DNA from 4 places in the Companilactobacillus sp. y65-5 genome. Region 1 is predicted to be linked to each of the others. Evidence: predicted binding sites of a transcription regulator. Region 1 holds the regulator's gene; each other region holds the start of a gene.
What was found. Region 1 encodes Rex, which represses fermentation and respiration genes when NADH is low (regulators of the CRP and FNR family bind a similar motif). Its sites were predicted from a motif close to TTGTGAANTANTTCACAA; they were not measured.

Region 2: the regulator Rex is predicted to act here: its motif matches at 1,284-1,301, upstream of AC27FM_RS01595 (NAD(P)-dependent alcohol dehydrogenase).
Region 3: the regulator Rex is predicted to act here: its motif matches at 1,710-1,727, upstream of AC27FM_RS05865 (CidA/LrgA family protein).
Region 4: the regulator Rex is predicted to act here: its motif matches at 1,348-1,365, upstream of AC27FM_RS09825 (class II fumarate hydratase).

The regions. Positions count from the first base shown of each region.
Region 1 covers NZ_BAAJOA010000009.1:89,777-92,992, forward strand. Annotated here, with positions in the region: gene AC27FM_RS12300 (ABC-F family ATP-binding cassette domain-containing protein) at 1-1,096, opposite strand, end outside; gene AC27FM_RS12305 (redox-sensing transcriptional repressor Rex) at 1,238-1,897, shown strand; gene manA (mannose-6-phosphate isomerase, class I) at 1,926-2,894, shown strand; gene AC27FM_RS12315 (cation:dicarboxylate symporter family transporter) at 3,110-3,216, shown strand, end outside.
Region 2 covers NZ_BAAJOA010000001.1:304,549-307,764, reverse strand. Annotated here, with positions in the region: gene AC27FM_RS01595 (NAD(P)-dependent alcohol dehydrogenase) at 111-1,232, opposite strand; gene AC27FM_RS01590 (CvfB family protein) at 1,591-2,454, shown strand; gene xerD (site-specific tyrosine recombinase XerD) at 2,504-3,216, shown strand, end outside.
Region 3 covers NZ_BAAJOA010000002.1:379,936-383,151, forward strand. Annotated here, with positions in the region: gene AC27FM_RS05855 (AEC family transporter) at 1-457, shown strand, start outside; gene lrgB (antiholin-like protein LrgB) at 512-1,234, opposite strand; gene AC27FM_RS05865 (CidA/LrgA family protein) at 1,231-1,692, opposite strand; gene AC27FM_RS05870 (LytR/AlgR family response regulator transcription factor) at 1,827-2,537, opposite strand; gene AC27FM_RS05875 (LytS/YhcK type 5TM receptor domain-containing protein) at 2,518-3,216, opposite strand, start outside.
Region 4 covers NZ_BAAJOA010000005.1:122,252-125,467, reverse strand. Annotated here, with positions in the region: gene AC27FM_RS09840 (histidine phosphatase family protein) at 1-50, opposite strand, end outside; gene AC27FM_RS09835 (NAD(P)-dependent oxidoreductase) at 157-777, shown strand; gene AC27FM_RS09830 (flavodoxin domain-containing protein) at 781-1,221, shown strand; gene AC27FM_RS09825 (class II fumarate hydratase) at 1,419-2,795, shown strand; gene AC27FM_RS09820 (flavocytochrome c) at 2,897-3,216, shown strand, end outside.

The DNA of each region.
Region 1 (3,216 bases):
TACCGATACCGTTAGGTCCGATGATACCAACCCGTTCACCTTTTTTGACATCCAAATTTATTGGTTCAGACATAACTTGATCTTTTTCATATCCGATGGCGGCGTCCTTGATCAATAGGACATCATTACCACTTTCCTTGTCGATCTGAAATGAGAAGTGAACCGAACCTTGATCAGAACCGGGGCGATCCATAATTTCCATTTTTTCCAACTTCTTACGGCGACTTTGGGCCATCTTGGTGGTTGAAGCACGGACAATATTTTTCTGGATATATTCCTCAGTCTTTTTGATCTCAGCTTGTTGTTCTTCATAATGTTTCCATTCTACTTCTTGGTTCTTTTTCTTTTCTTTCAAATAAAAAGTATAGTTACCAGAGTAGTGGATTGAGGAATGATGATTGATCTCAACAATCTCTGTCACGACTTTGTCCAAGAAATACTGATCATGGGAGATGATGACTAAGGCTCCACGATAGTTCTTCAGATATCCTTCTAACCACTCCACAGTATCAATATCCAAGTGGTTAGTTGGTTCATCAAGTAGCAATATATCATGATGTTCTAGCAACATCTTTGCCATTGCTAGTCGTGAACGTTCTCCACCAGATAGCGTAGATATTTTTTCTTGCCAGACTTCTTCCTCAAAGCCAAAACCTTTGAGAACACTTCTGATTTCGGATTGGTATCCGTATCCATTCTCTTGTCTAAAAGTATTTTGGAGTTGATCATATTGTTTTAAGATCTGGTCATAATCACTGACCGAGTTATCGGCTAATCTAGTTTCTAGCTCGTGCATTTGTTTTTCTTGCTTTTTGAGATATTCAAATACTTGTTCCATCTCATCAAAAATTTTATTGTCACTATTCAATCCTGAATCTTGAGCTAGGTAACCAATATTTGTGTCTTTTTTTAGGGCAATGTTGCCACTGTTATAATTTTCTTGATCGGAAATAATCTTCAATAGTGTTGATTTACCAACACCATTACGACCAACGAGTCCGATTCTACTGTTATCTTGAACTTCAAAACTTACGTTAGAAAAAAGTTTTTTCGTTCCGAAATTTTTGGTTATGCTTTGGGCTTGTAATAAAATCAAGTTAATAAACTCCTTTGTATATTCACAATTTTATCATTAATTAGAATTTTCTGCCTTTTCTAGCCGTAAGCTGTTGCGTTTTTTGTTAATATTAATTACTATTATAGTTAGTGAAACTACGCACATAACGGTGGGATAAATATGACAAAAACAACAGTACCAAACGCAACTATTAAGCGTTTACCAATTTATTATCGATACTTCCAATTCCTAAAGGATGAAGGTACCAAAAAAATCTCTTCAGGTGAACTATCTGAAGGTGTAAAAATTGACAGTGCAACTATTAGACGTGACTTTTCATATCTAGGTGCACTCGGTAAGAGAGGCTACGGCTACGATGTTAATGAACTAGTAGCTTTCTTCAAAAAACTCTTGAATCAAGATAAGAGAACCAACGTTGCCTTAGTCGGCGTTGGTAATTTGGGTAATGCCTTATTAAATTATAACTTTTCTCGTACTAATAATGTGAGAATTGCCGCAGCTTTTGATATTGATGAATCAATCGTCGGCACTGTTAAGAGCGGTGTGCCTGTTTATCATGTCAATGAATTGAAGGAACAGCTCAACTTGCAACAAATCGACGTCTGCATTCTAACTGTATCATCTAATGCAGCACAAACAACAGCTGATTTATTGACAGAGGCAGGAGTTAAGGGAATTCTTAACTTCACACCTGTGATCATTAATGTTCCTAACTCGATTCGTGTTCACTATGTTGATTTAGCGAACGAATTGCAAACGCTGATTTTCTTCTTAGATCGTGATAAGTCACTAGAGGAAGAACAGAGCGAGGATCAATAGAGGCAATACAAAATTGGAGGGTATTTGCATGAGTGAACCATTATTTTTAAAACCGGTTTTTCATAATAAGATTTGGGGCGGACGTCGTTTAGAAACTCAATTCGGCTATGACATCCCTGATGGTGATATTGGTGAGTGTTGGGCCATCTCCGGCCATCCTCATGGTCGCTCTGAAGTGAAGAACGGTGAATTTGCAGGTCAATCTGTGGAGGATTTGTGGAACAGTCATTCAGAATTATTTGGCAATCCCAAGGGAAGAGTTTTTCCTTTGCTCACAAAAATCCTAGATGCCAACGCTAGTCTTTCTGTTCAAGTGCACCCAGACAATGAATATGCTTGGAAACATGAACACGAATTAGGTAAGACTGAGTGCTGGTATATCATCGACGCTGAACCTAATTCATATTTAGTCTATGGACATCATGCAAAAACCAGAGAAGAACTAGACCAAATGATCGAGTCAGGCGACTGGGATCACTTATTGAGAAAAGTTCCTGTTAAGCCGGGTGAATTCTACTATGTACCGAGCGGGACTGTCCATGCCTTAAATAAAGGCATCATGGTACTTGAGACACAACAAAGCTCCGATACGACTTATCGTTTGTACGACTATGATCGTGTAGAAAAGAGCACAGGCAAGAAACGTGAATTACATATCAAACAGTCAGAGGATACTATCACAGTACCTAATGAAGATCCAAAACTAGATATTCAAAGCAAAACAGATGGTGAAAATAAATTTACTACTTTCGTTAAGCCACCAATATCACCCTACTTCTCAGTTTACCGTTGGGAAATAAAAGAACCAGTGACATTGCAACATGACATTGGTAAGTATACGTTGGTTTCAGTTCTCAATGGAGCAGGTCAAATCTCTGTTGATGGCACTGACTACGACTTGAAGAAGGGCGATCATTTGATCGTACCTGCGACAGTTGATTCATGGAATATCAGCGGAGATCTAGATATTATCGCTTCAGAATCTGGTGAAGATTAATAAAATACAGAGCACCTCGCTATTTACCTTATTCGTAAATAGCGAGGTGCTTTTATTGTCTAAAATAAATATAATTTTATTTAGTTGGTGGTTTTTCTGATGTGATTATATTTATATTTAAATTAATTTATCGAAAATTATTAATATTATTTTAATATGATTAAATTTACAAAAGTCTGCTATAATAAAAACCGACGTTTTAAGGGGGCATTAAATTGCAAAAGCAAAAGTTTTTTCGGCTTAGTCTAGGCTGGCAAATCATTATCGGTCTAATTCTAGGTATAGTTCTAGGACAGATTTTCTATCACAACAAGGGCGCTAT
Region 2 (3,216 bases), on a different contig from region 1:
GTCACATCCTGCAATGACATTTGTCATGAACATAATAAAAACGAAAAAGTCCACTGATGAATTTCTAGTTCATCAGTGGACTTATTATTTTTATTACAGAATTTATTTAATTATTCTCCGGGTTTGTAATCTTTATCAATGATCAAAACAGGTTTGATAGTTTTACCATTGACTGAATCAGCGTTTGCTTCATTGATTTGATCGAAGTCATAGAACTTTTCAGTCAAGTCAAATGGGAACGATCCTTGTTTGTAGAATTCGATCAAGCGAGGGATGTCGACTTGAGGAATGGCGTCACCCATATTCACACCGACAATCTTCTTATCGTCAACACATAGGTCGTTCCATGTGCTGATTTCGATATTGTTTGGTGTTACGGCGATGGTTGCTGTTGTACCACCTTGTGTTAGAGCGGCGATAGAGTCAGTCATAACTTTTGCGATACCAGTTGTATCAACAGCCAAGTCAACGCCTAAACCATTAGTGATTTTCTTGATTGCTTCAACAGCATCTTCTTCTTTACTGTTTACAAGATCAGTTGCACCCATTTTCTTAGCTAATTCAAGACGTTCAGGAATGATATCAACGGCGATAACGTGTGTACAACCTGATATCTTACCAGCCATCATGGCAGCCAAGCCAACGGCACCTGTACCAAAGACAGCAATCGTGTCACCTGGTTTTGCTTTTAGAGTATTGAAGACAGTACCACTACCAGTTACGTATCCGCAACCTAGGGGTCCGAGTTTTCTTAAATCAAGATCTTTAGATACTTTAACAGCATTTCTTTTATCGATAACCGTGTGAGTTGTAAATGATGATTGATTAAACATATCATTCACATGCTTACCATTTTCTGTGAAGTGATCACTACCATCAGGGCGTGTTCCACTCAAGTTTGAGGCAGCATACTTGCGGCATTGTGTTGGTTTACCTTTCAAACAATTATCACATTCGCCACATGAATAGAATGACATAACAATGTGATCACCAACTTCAAAATTGTGGACGTTTTTACCTACTTTTTCAACGATACCTGAACCTTCATGGCCTAGAATAGCAGGAAGGTTGAATCCAGCATCACCTTTACGCAAAGCTTCATCAGAGTGGCAAATACCTGAAGCGACAACTCTAACTTGAAGACCGTCATCTTCCATCTCAGCGAGTTCGATATCATCTCTGATTACAAATGGATCGTTTACTTTATCAACAACAGCGGCTTTAATTTTCATAAATTAAAATCTTCTTTCTGTATTAAAAATATTTTGGAAACGTTTACCACATAGAAAATTATTTCACAATGTATTTGATAATTCAATGTTGAATTTGAAAAAAATTGTGACTTTACACGTGAAAAGTAATTATTCACAAATTTTATGTAAACGTATACCCCTGATGTAAAGGCAATATAAGTGGGTGTTTAAACTAATCAAATTAATAATAAATTTATCAAAAAAATAACTGAAAACATGATACAATTATTCAGCTAAAATAATTATGTAACTCTGAGGATAACTGTTAAAATAGTAACTAGCTAAGAGCATGTGTAATTATTGATTATGATTATTAACTGGAGAATATGGAGAAATTATGGAATTAAAAGATATGTACGGAAAAGTCATGTCAGGAACAGTCACTGACTTGAATAAAGACGAAGCCTTTGTTCAAATTGATGGATATACGTTTTCACTTGAATTAACTGAATTAGAAGAAACTCCTGAATTAGGCGATGAAATAGCTGGCTTTGTTTATGAAAATCAATCACATAAAAATCGTATGACAGTGGATTTACCAACTGTAATGCCGGGAATATGGGATTATGCCGAAGTTACGAATGTTAGAACCGACCTCGGTGTATTTGTGGATGTCGGATTGGTAGATAAGGATATAGTTGTTTCGTTCGATGATCTTCCACTTGAACATTCAGAATGGCCTAAGAAAGGCGACCGCGTTATGGTCAAACTAGATGTTGATCACAAGGGACGACTATGGGGCAAGTTAGCCGACTTGAATCTTTATTTGCAATTAGTTCGTAGTGCAAATGATTCTCTGAAGAACAAAGATGTAGAAGGAACTGTTATCGCTATTAGAGAATCAGGGACATTCGTTATCACAGAGGATTATTATATTGGATTCATTCATGTAAATGAGCAAGATGGACCATTGCACATTGGTCAACATGTTAAGAGTCGTATTATTGGTTCAAGTCATCGTCGTCTCAATTTGTCTATGAGACCACGTGCCTATGAAGAAATCACACCTGATGCACAAATGATCATGGCGGTTTTGGAGCATTCCAGAGATGGGAAGATTCCATATACAGACAAGAGTGATCCAGATGATATCAAAGATTATTTTGGTATCAGTAAAGGTAGTTTCAAACGTGCACTAGGTAGCTTAATGAAACAAAGAAAAATCGAACAAAAAGATGGTTATACCTATCTTAAATCTTAAATAGAGGTGAAAGTTTTTGACAAAAAGCCTAACAATTCATAATCAGACAATGATCGATATGATTTCTGATTATGGACGTTACTTGAGACTGGATAGGGGATTATCTAAAAATACCATTACTTCTTACCAACAAGACTTATTAGAATTCAGTTATTTTTTAGAAGGCAATCACAAGTCACAGTATCCTGAAGATCACTTTGTCATTACTAATTTTTTTGCGGATCAAGACAAAGCTGGTAAGTCTAAAACTACACAGATGAGGATGTTCTCATCATTGAAGCGATTTTATCAGTGGCTGGAATTGATCAATAAAATTCAAGTTAACCCTATGAACGAATTAGATGCACCAAAGAAAGGCCAACATTTGCCGGTGGTTTTATCCATGGATGAAGTCAATCGACTGATTGAATCGCCGGATATATCTACACCGTTGGGCATCAGAGACAGAGCAATTTTTGAGGTCATGTATGCGACGGGATTGCGAGTAAGTGAATTAGTTAATTTATCTATGGGTGATTTACATCTTGACTTAGGCCTGATCAAAACATTGGGAAAAGGTGATAAAGAAAGATTATTGCCAATCGGTGATACTGCAATAACTTGGCTCAAAAAGTATTTTGCGGAAACACGTGAGCAGTTAGTCCAAAGATATGGTGAACAAAAAGAAGTTTTTTTGAATTTCCGTGGTAATAAATTAACTCGTCAATCAATTTGGCGCATGATAAAAAAATATATTGCACAGATTGGAATAAAAAAAGATGT
Region 3 (3,216 bases), on a different contig from region 1:
TTGGAAAACTACACTTTCCAAGTTATTCTCACCTCCACTATTAGGATTTATCATCGGTTTGATCCTAGTCATCTTGCACGTCGAATTGCCATCATTCTTGATGTCAGACTTGCAATATGTCGGTAATCTGACTATCCCGCTCTCAATGTTATTCATCGGTATCTCGATCTATAACGCCGGATTAGCCAATGTTACTCTCCACAAGGAGAATGTCGGGATCTTATTCGGACGCTTCATCTGTGCACCGTTACTGATGAGTGCCCTATTCCTCTTCATACCTGGTCCTGCCTTGATGAAACAAGTCTTCATTATTCAAGCAGCCATGCCAGTTATGACCAACGCACCTGTCGTGGCTAAGTTATACCACGCAGACGCCAATTACGCCGCTATTATGGTAACAGAGACCACCATTTTGAGCCTATTCGTAGTTCCAGTTTTGATGATGATAATCAAGTAATATACAAAAATAGCATTCAACTTTTAGTTGAATGCTATTTTTTGAGCTCTGTTGCTAGACTAGATTTGCAAAAATTGGAGCAATCAAGTCAACGACGATTCCGATAACGATAACTGAAATTGATGCCATGGATCCTGGGATTGCGCCTATTTCTAAGGCTTTTGCTGAACCAATCGTATGTCCAGCAGTTCCAAGTCCAAGACCTAAACCAATGTCAGATTTGTCGAGTTTGAACATTTTGATCAAATAGTCACCTAAAGCGTAAATGATAACGGCGTTGAGGATAACCGCTAAGGCGGTAATTGCTGTGCTTCCACCAATAGCAGTTGAAATTGGTAGGGCGATTGCAGTTGTTGCGGCTTGCGGTAACATTGCCAATGTTGCAGCTTGATCTAATCCCATAAGTTTTGAAACTAAGATGATCAAGACCATAGAAACGGCAGTACCAATGATCAATGACAGTAAGATCTCGACCCAATATTTTTTAACGACATCATTTCGTTTGTAAAGCGGGATAGCAAAGGCGATAGTGGCTGGTCCTAAGAACCAGAAGACAATGTCCCCACCCGGTTTATATAAATTAGTATAAACATTTTCGACAGGCATTTTTAAACCAACAGCGATCAAGACTAAAATCAATATTCCTAAAACGGTTCCTAAAAATAGCGGTTGGAAAATGAAAAATCCATTTGTTTTTTTAAATAAATATTGTCCAATCAAGAATACAAATAATGATAAAAAGATTCCGAAAAATGGAAGTGCTAATGTGGTTGTCATTTTGATGTACCCCCTTGGATCTGTTGTTTAATGAAAATTGGTGCCTTACGAGTTTTTGCCTTTGGTTTAGCCAAATGACTCTTTACTTTGATGAAGAACAAAGTTACGTAAGTAGTGACAACCAGCATGATGATGGTTGAGATGATTATTACAGTAATAATTTGTAGACCTTGCGCTTGCATGATTCCTAAACTACCAGCAAGTGAGATTCCTGATGGAATGAAGAGGAATCCGATAATACTAATTAGAAAGCTACTCAAGCTGTCGACCCATTCCAGTTTGATAATGTGTGTTGTCAACAGTAAGTACAACAGTACTAATCCGATGACCGGAGTTGGTACTGGGAAGTTTTTAGGAAAGAGTGATGAGAGAAAACTTGAGACGAACAATACTCCTGAAAAAATCCCAAGTTGGACTAAAACCGGTGCGCTTTGTTTTGTTTCTTTTTCTTTGGTCATTTCAACATCCTCCAATTACGTGAATTACTTAACAACCAGAGTATACAAAAACGCCAATCAAATTGGCGTTTTTTTGGTTAGAATGACATATATTCGAGATGAAATGACAAAATGAGCGGTTGAAATGCAATCGATTACATCCCAAGTGCAGCTTTCATTTGACTAACATAAGATCGAGCGACTGGAACCTTGTCGTGATTACTCATTGTTAACAAATAAGTATTGTTAAAACTAGGCTCTGCAGACAATATCTCAGAGACATTAACGATATAACTACGATGAACTTGCATAAACTGTCTGGGATCAAGTGACTTGAAAAAATGAGCTAGAGTTTGCCTGCTTGGATAGGTCTGTTCGGCAGTTGTAATGTTTAATTTGCCCGCTTCAGTATAAACATACAAAATGTCAGCTATTTTCAAAACAATCGTTCGATCATCGATCGTAACTGAGATACGATTGGACTCTTGAATTATCGTCGTATTTTCTTTTATTAACGGTTTTGCCTTTTCTAAGGCTTGGTCGATTCTCTTTGGATCAAAAGGCTTCAAGATATAATCAATAGCATTTACTTCAAAGGCATCCAAAGCATACTGATTATATGCAGTCGCAAAAATGATTCGAGGTTGGTTAGTTAATTGTTTGAGCGTTTTTGCTAAATCGAAGCCGCTTTGATTTCCTAATTCGATATCCAAAAATATTAAATCAAAATTGTTTCCTAATAATTTGTCCTTGGCTGAATCAACTGATTCCGCCTGATCGACAAAACTGACTAATGAGTTTTGTTCAAGTAAGTATTTAAGTTCCTCACGTGCAAGTGGTTCGTCATCAACGACTAATATTTTCATTGTTTGCCTCCTCATATGGAATCGTCACGATGATATTGGTTCCATTTTCGTTAGTTTCAATCTTCATTTTTCCGTCAGAATTGTATAATCCTTGCAGACGTTGATTGAGATTTTGTAATGCCGTTCCACTCCCGGATTCAGAAGGAACTACTTCTTTTCCAAGGAGGGCAAGTTTACTTTCATCAATTCCAAAACCATTATCTTTGACTTGTATCTGCAAATTATTATCGGGATGAGTGACATTAATGTTGACGATATTATTTTTTTTACGGTCATGAAAGGCGTGTTTAATGGCATTTTCCAATAAAACCTGGATCGTAAATGGTGGCAAGATCACCGAATCAGGTGTCTCGATGTCAAAATCGATCTGATATTTATCTGGAAAGCGTGCTTGTTCCAAACTTAGGTATGCGTCAACGTGTTCTAACTCCTGGCTCAAATTGATTTTTGTTTCGCGGATGCTAGTCAAATTGGCCCGGAAATAGGTACTTAGCTCGATCAACAAGCTTCGTGCTTTGGTGGCGTCTATCCTGATCATTGCGGAGATAGTATTGATGGCATTGAAGAAAAAATGTGGATTGATTTGCGCTTGAAGCGATTTGATTTTAGCATCTTTCAACAATTTTGACTGATTTTCTGCTTCTCCTAAGGCAATTTGACTGGAGAAAATCGAGCCTAA
Region 4 (3,216 bases), on a different contig from region 1:
TTGAACCAAGTTTTTCCATGGCGAATCAGATAGATTTGATATTTTGACATAATTTCCTCCTAGACTTTTCTATATTAGTATTTTACTATATCAAGTCTTATTCATAGAACTTTGAGACTTCATTGTGTAAAGTAAATAATAGCGGAGGTATTAATTATGAAAATAGCAGTTATCGGTGCCAATGGTAAGGAAGGTTCTCTGATCGTCAAAGAAGCAGAGAGTCGAGGAATCGCAGTCACTTCGATCGTACGTAGTGAGAAGAAGGCTGTCACAAAGGATTTTCTAGTCAGAGATGTCTATGAGATCACTGCCGATGATCTGAAGGGATTCGACGCAGTTGTCGATGCTTTAGGCTTCTTCGGTGATTTAGTGAAGGAATACGTTCCGTCTACACAACATTTGATCGACATCTTGGACGGTTCGACGACTAGATTACTAGTCGTCGGTGGTGCAGGTTCGTTGTATATGAATCCTGAGCATACAGAGCAATTGTTCCAAGGTGCAGACTTCCCAGCTGAGGTCAAACCTCTCAGTGAGGAAATGGGTAAGGCGCTCGATCTATTGAAACAAAGCGACATCAACTGGACTTATATCAGTCCAGCGGCGGACTTCGATGAAACAGCTGAAAAGACTGGTAAGTATACCTTAGCTGGTGAGGAATTCACGACTGCGGTCGATGGTCAAAGCAAGCTCAGCTACGCTGATTATGCGCTCGCTATGGTCGATGAGATTCAAAAGGCTGAACATAAAAATGAACGAATCAGTGTAAGGTGGTAGAAGATGAAGATATTAATTACTTATATTAGTATGAGTGGTCGCAACGAGAAGATCGCCAAGCACTTGGCCGAGTATTTAGTTAGCCAAGACGCTGAGGTCGTTTTGGAGCAGATGACTGATACTGACGCATATGAGATCTCCGACTATGATGCGGTCATTGCTGAGACTTACACTTATGGTGAGGGTGAAGTTCCTGAAGAAGCACAAGACTTCTATGAGGATCTAGCTGATGTAGATTTAGAACGGACGAAGTTTGCGGTGCTCGGTTCTAGTTCCAAAAATCACTTACACTTCGGTCGTGCGGTCGATTATTTTACGATGCAATTGAATTCTGCTAACGGTGAACAAGTGGCAGATTCAGTCAAGATCAATGAAGATCCTGATGAAGACGACTTCCAACGAGTTGAACGCTTGGGTGATTATGTGATTAAAAGTATAAATTAATTTTTTTAAGCTCATTATTATTATTAATAATGAGTTTATTTTTATGCTTATGAATCCCGTCACATCAACCTCATTATAATTTTTAATGAGGCATAGCTTATTTGACTATAACTTTATTGGTCATTTATGATAAAAACATCACAAGGTAAGCGGTTGCAATTTTGCAGGCACACCACAAATAATTGGAGGTTTCACACATGACAGATTTCAGAATTGAATCAGATACACTCGGCGAAGTAAAGATCCCAGCTGACGCCTTATGGGGGGCTCAAACAGAACGCTCACGCAATAATTTCCCAACTGGCGAGAAGATGCCACTAGAAGTTATCAAGGCTTTGCTTCAAATCAAGAAAGCTGCAGCAATCTCTAATAAAGAACTAGATACGATCGATTCTAAAAAAGCTGATTTGATCGTGGAATCAATCGATAAGTTATTGGCATTAGACGACGAAGACTTGAGAAAAGACTTCCCTCTAGTGGTTTATCAAACAGGTTCAGGTACACAAACTAATATGAATGCGAACGAAGTAGTTGCACATATGGCTGCTAAATTGAATTCAGACATCGAGATCCTACCTAACGATGATGTTAATAAGGGTCAAAGTTCAAATGATATCTTCCCAACTGCCATGAGCATCGTTGCTTCAGTCGCAGTGGACAACTTGGAGGATTCATTACAACACTTGATCGACGAACTAAAGATCAAACAAGAAGAATTTTGGCGCGTAGTTAAGATCGGTCGTACTCATCTACAAGACGCAACACCATTAACATTTGGTCAAGAAGTCAGTGGTTGGGCTAGCATGCTAGAACATGACCTATCTTACTTGAAGAGCTTGAATCATACTTTAGGCGAATTCGCTATGGGTGGAACGGCTGTTGGTACAGGTTTGAACGCTGCACCGGGCTTCGCTGATATCATTGCTAAGAAGATGACTGAAGTTTACGGCGTAGAATTCACAGCTGATACTAATAAGTTCTATGGACTAGCTGCTCACTCAGGCTTGAATGTTGTTCACGGTGCTATCAAGACTTTGGCAGCTGACTTGATGAAGATTGCTAATGATGTCAGATTCTTAGCCAGTGGTCCTCGTTCAGGTTATGGCGAATTACATATCCCAGCTAATGAACCTGGTTCATCGATCATGCCTGGTAAGGTAAATCCTACACAAGCTGAGGCTGTTACTATGTCAGCCGTTCGTGTCATGGGTAATGACGTTGTTGTAGATATCGCTTCAAGTCAAGGTAACTTTGAATTGAACGTCTACAAACCAGTTTTGATCAGTGCCTTCCTCGAATCTGCTGAACTTCTTACCGGTACAATGACAGGCTTCGCTGACAAGATGATCCACGGTCTAACAGTTAACGCTGATAGAATGGAACAATTAGTCGATCAATCATTGATGACAGTTACAGGATTGTCACCACACATCGGCTATCATGAGAGTGCTACAATCGCTCAAACAGCCGAAAAAGAAGGAACAACTTTGAAAGTAGCTGCTATCAAATCCGGCTTAGTTACTGAAGAACAATTCGACGAATGGGTTGATCCATTGAAGATGACAAATATTTAAACAAGGCTTAATCGGCTCCTGAGTTTTACTGATTGCAGTAAGCGCGGGAGCTACTTTTGTAAATCAGATTATTGAAAAAGCAATAAGGGCAGGAAAGAAAAATGACAAAAAAACACAGTAAGATCAAAAAGGCTAACAAGAAAAAACAAGCCGCAAAATTCAAATTTGAACCAACTGATATCAGTCAATTGCAAGATCATTACGATTTGATCATCGTAGGATCTGGGGGGACGGGCTTAACAGCTGCTATTCAAGCACATGAACTCGGATTGTCACCAGTCATCTTAGAGAAGATGTCCAGTATTGGAGGCAATACTACTCGTGCATCTTCAGGGATGAACGCCAGCGAAACTTCAGTGCAATTAGACCACAAGATTGTTGACAGTATGGATGCATTCTATAACGATACTTTTGTCGGTGG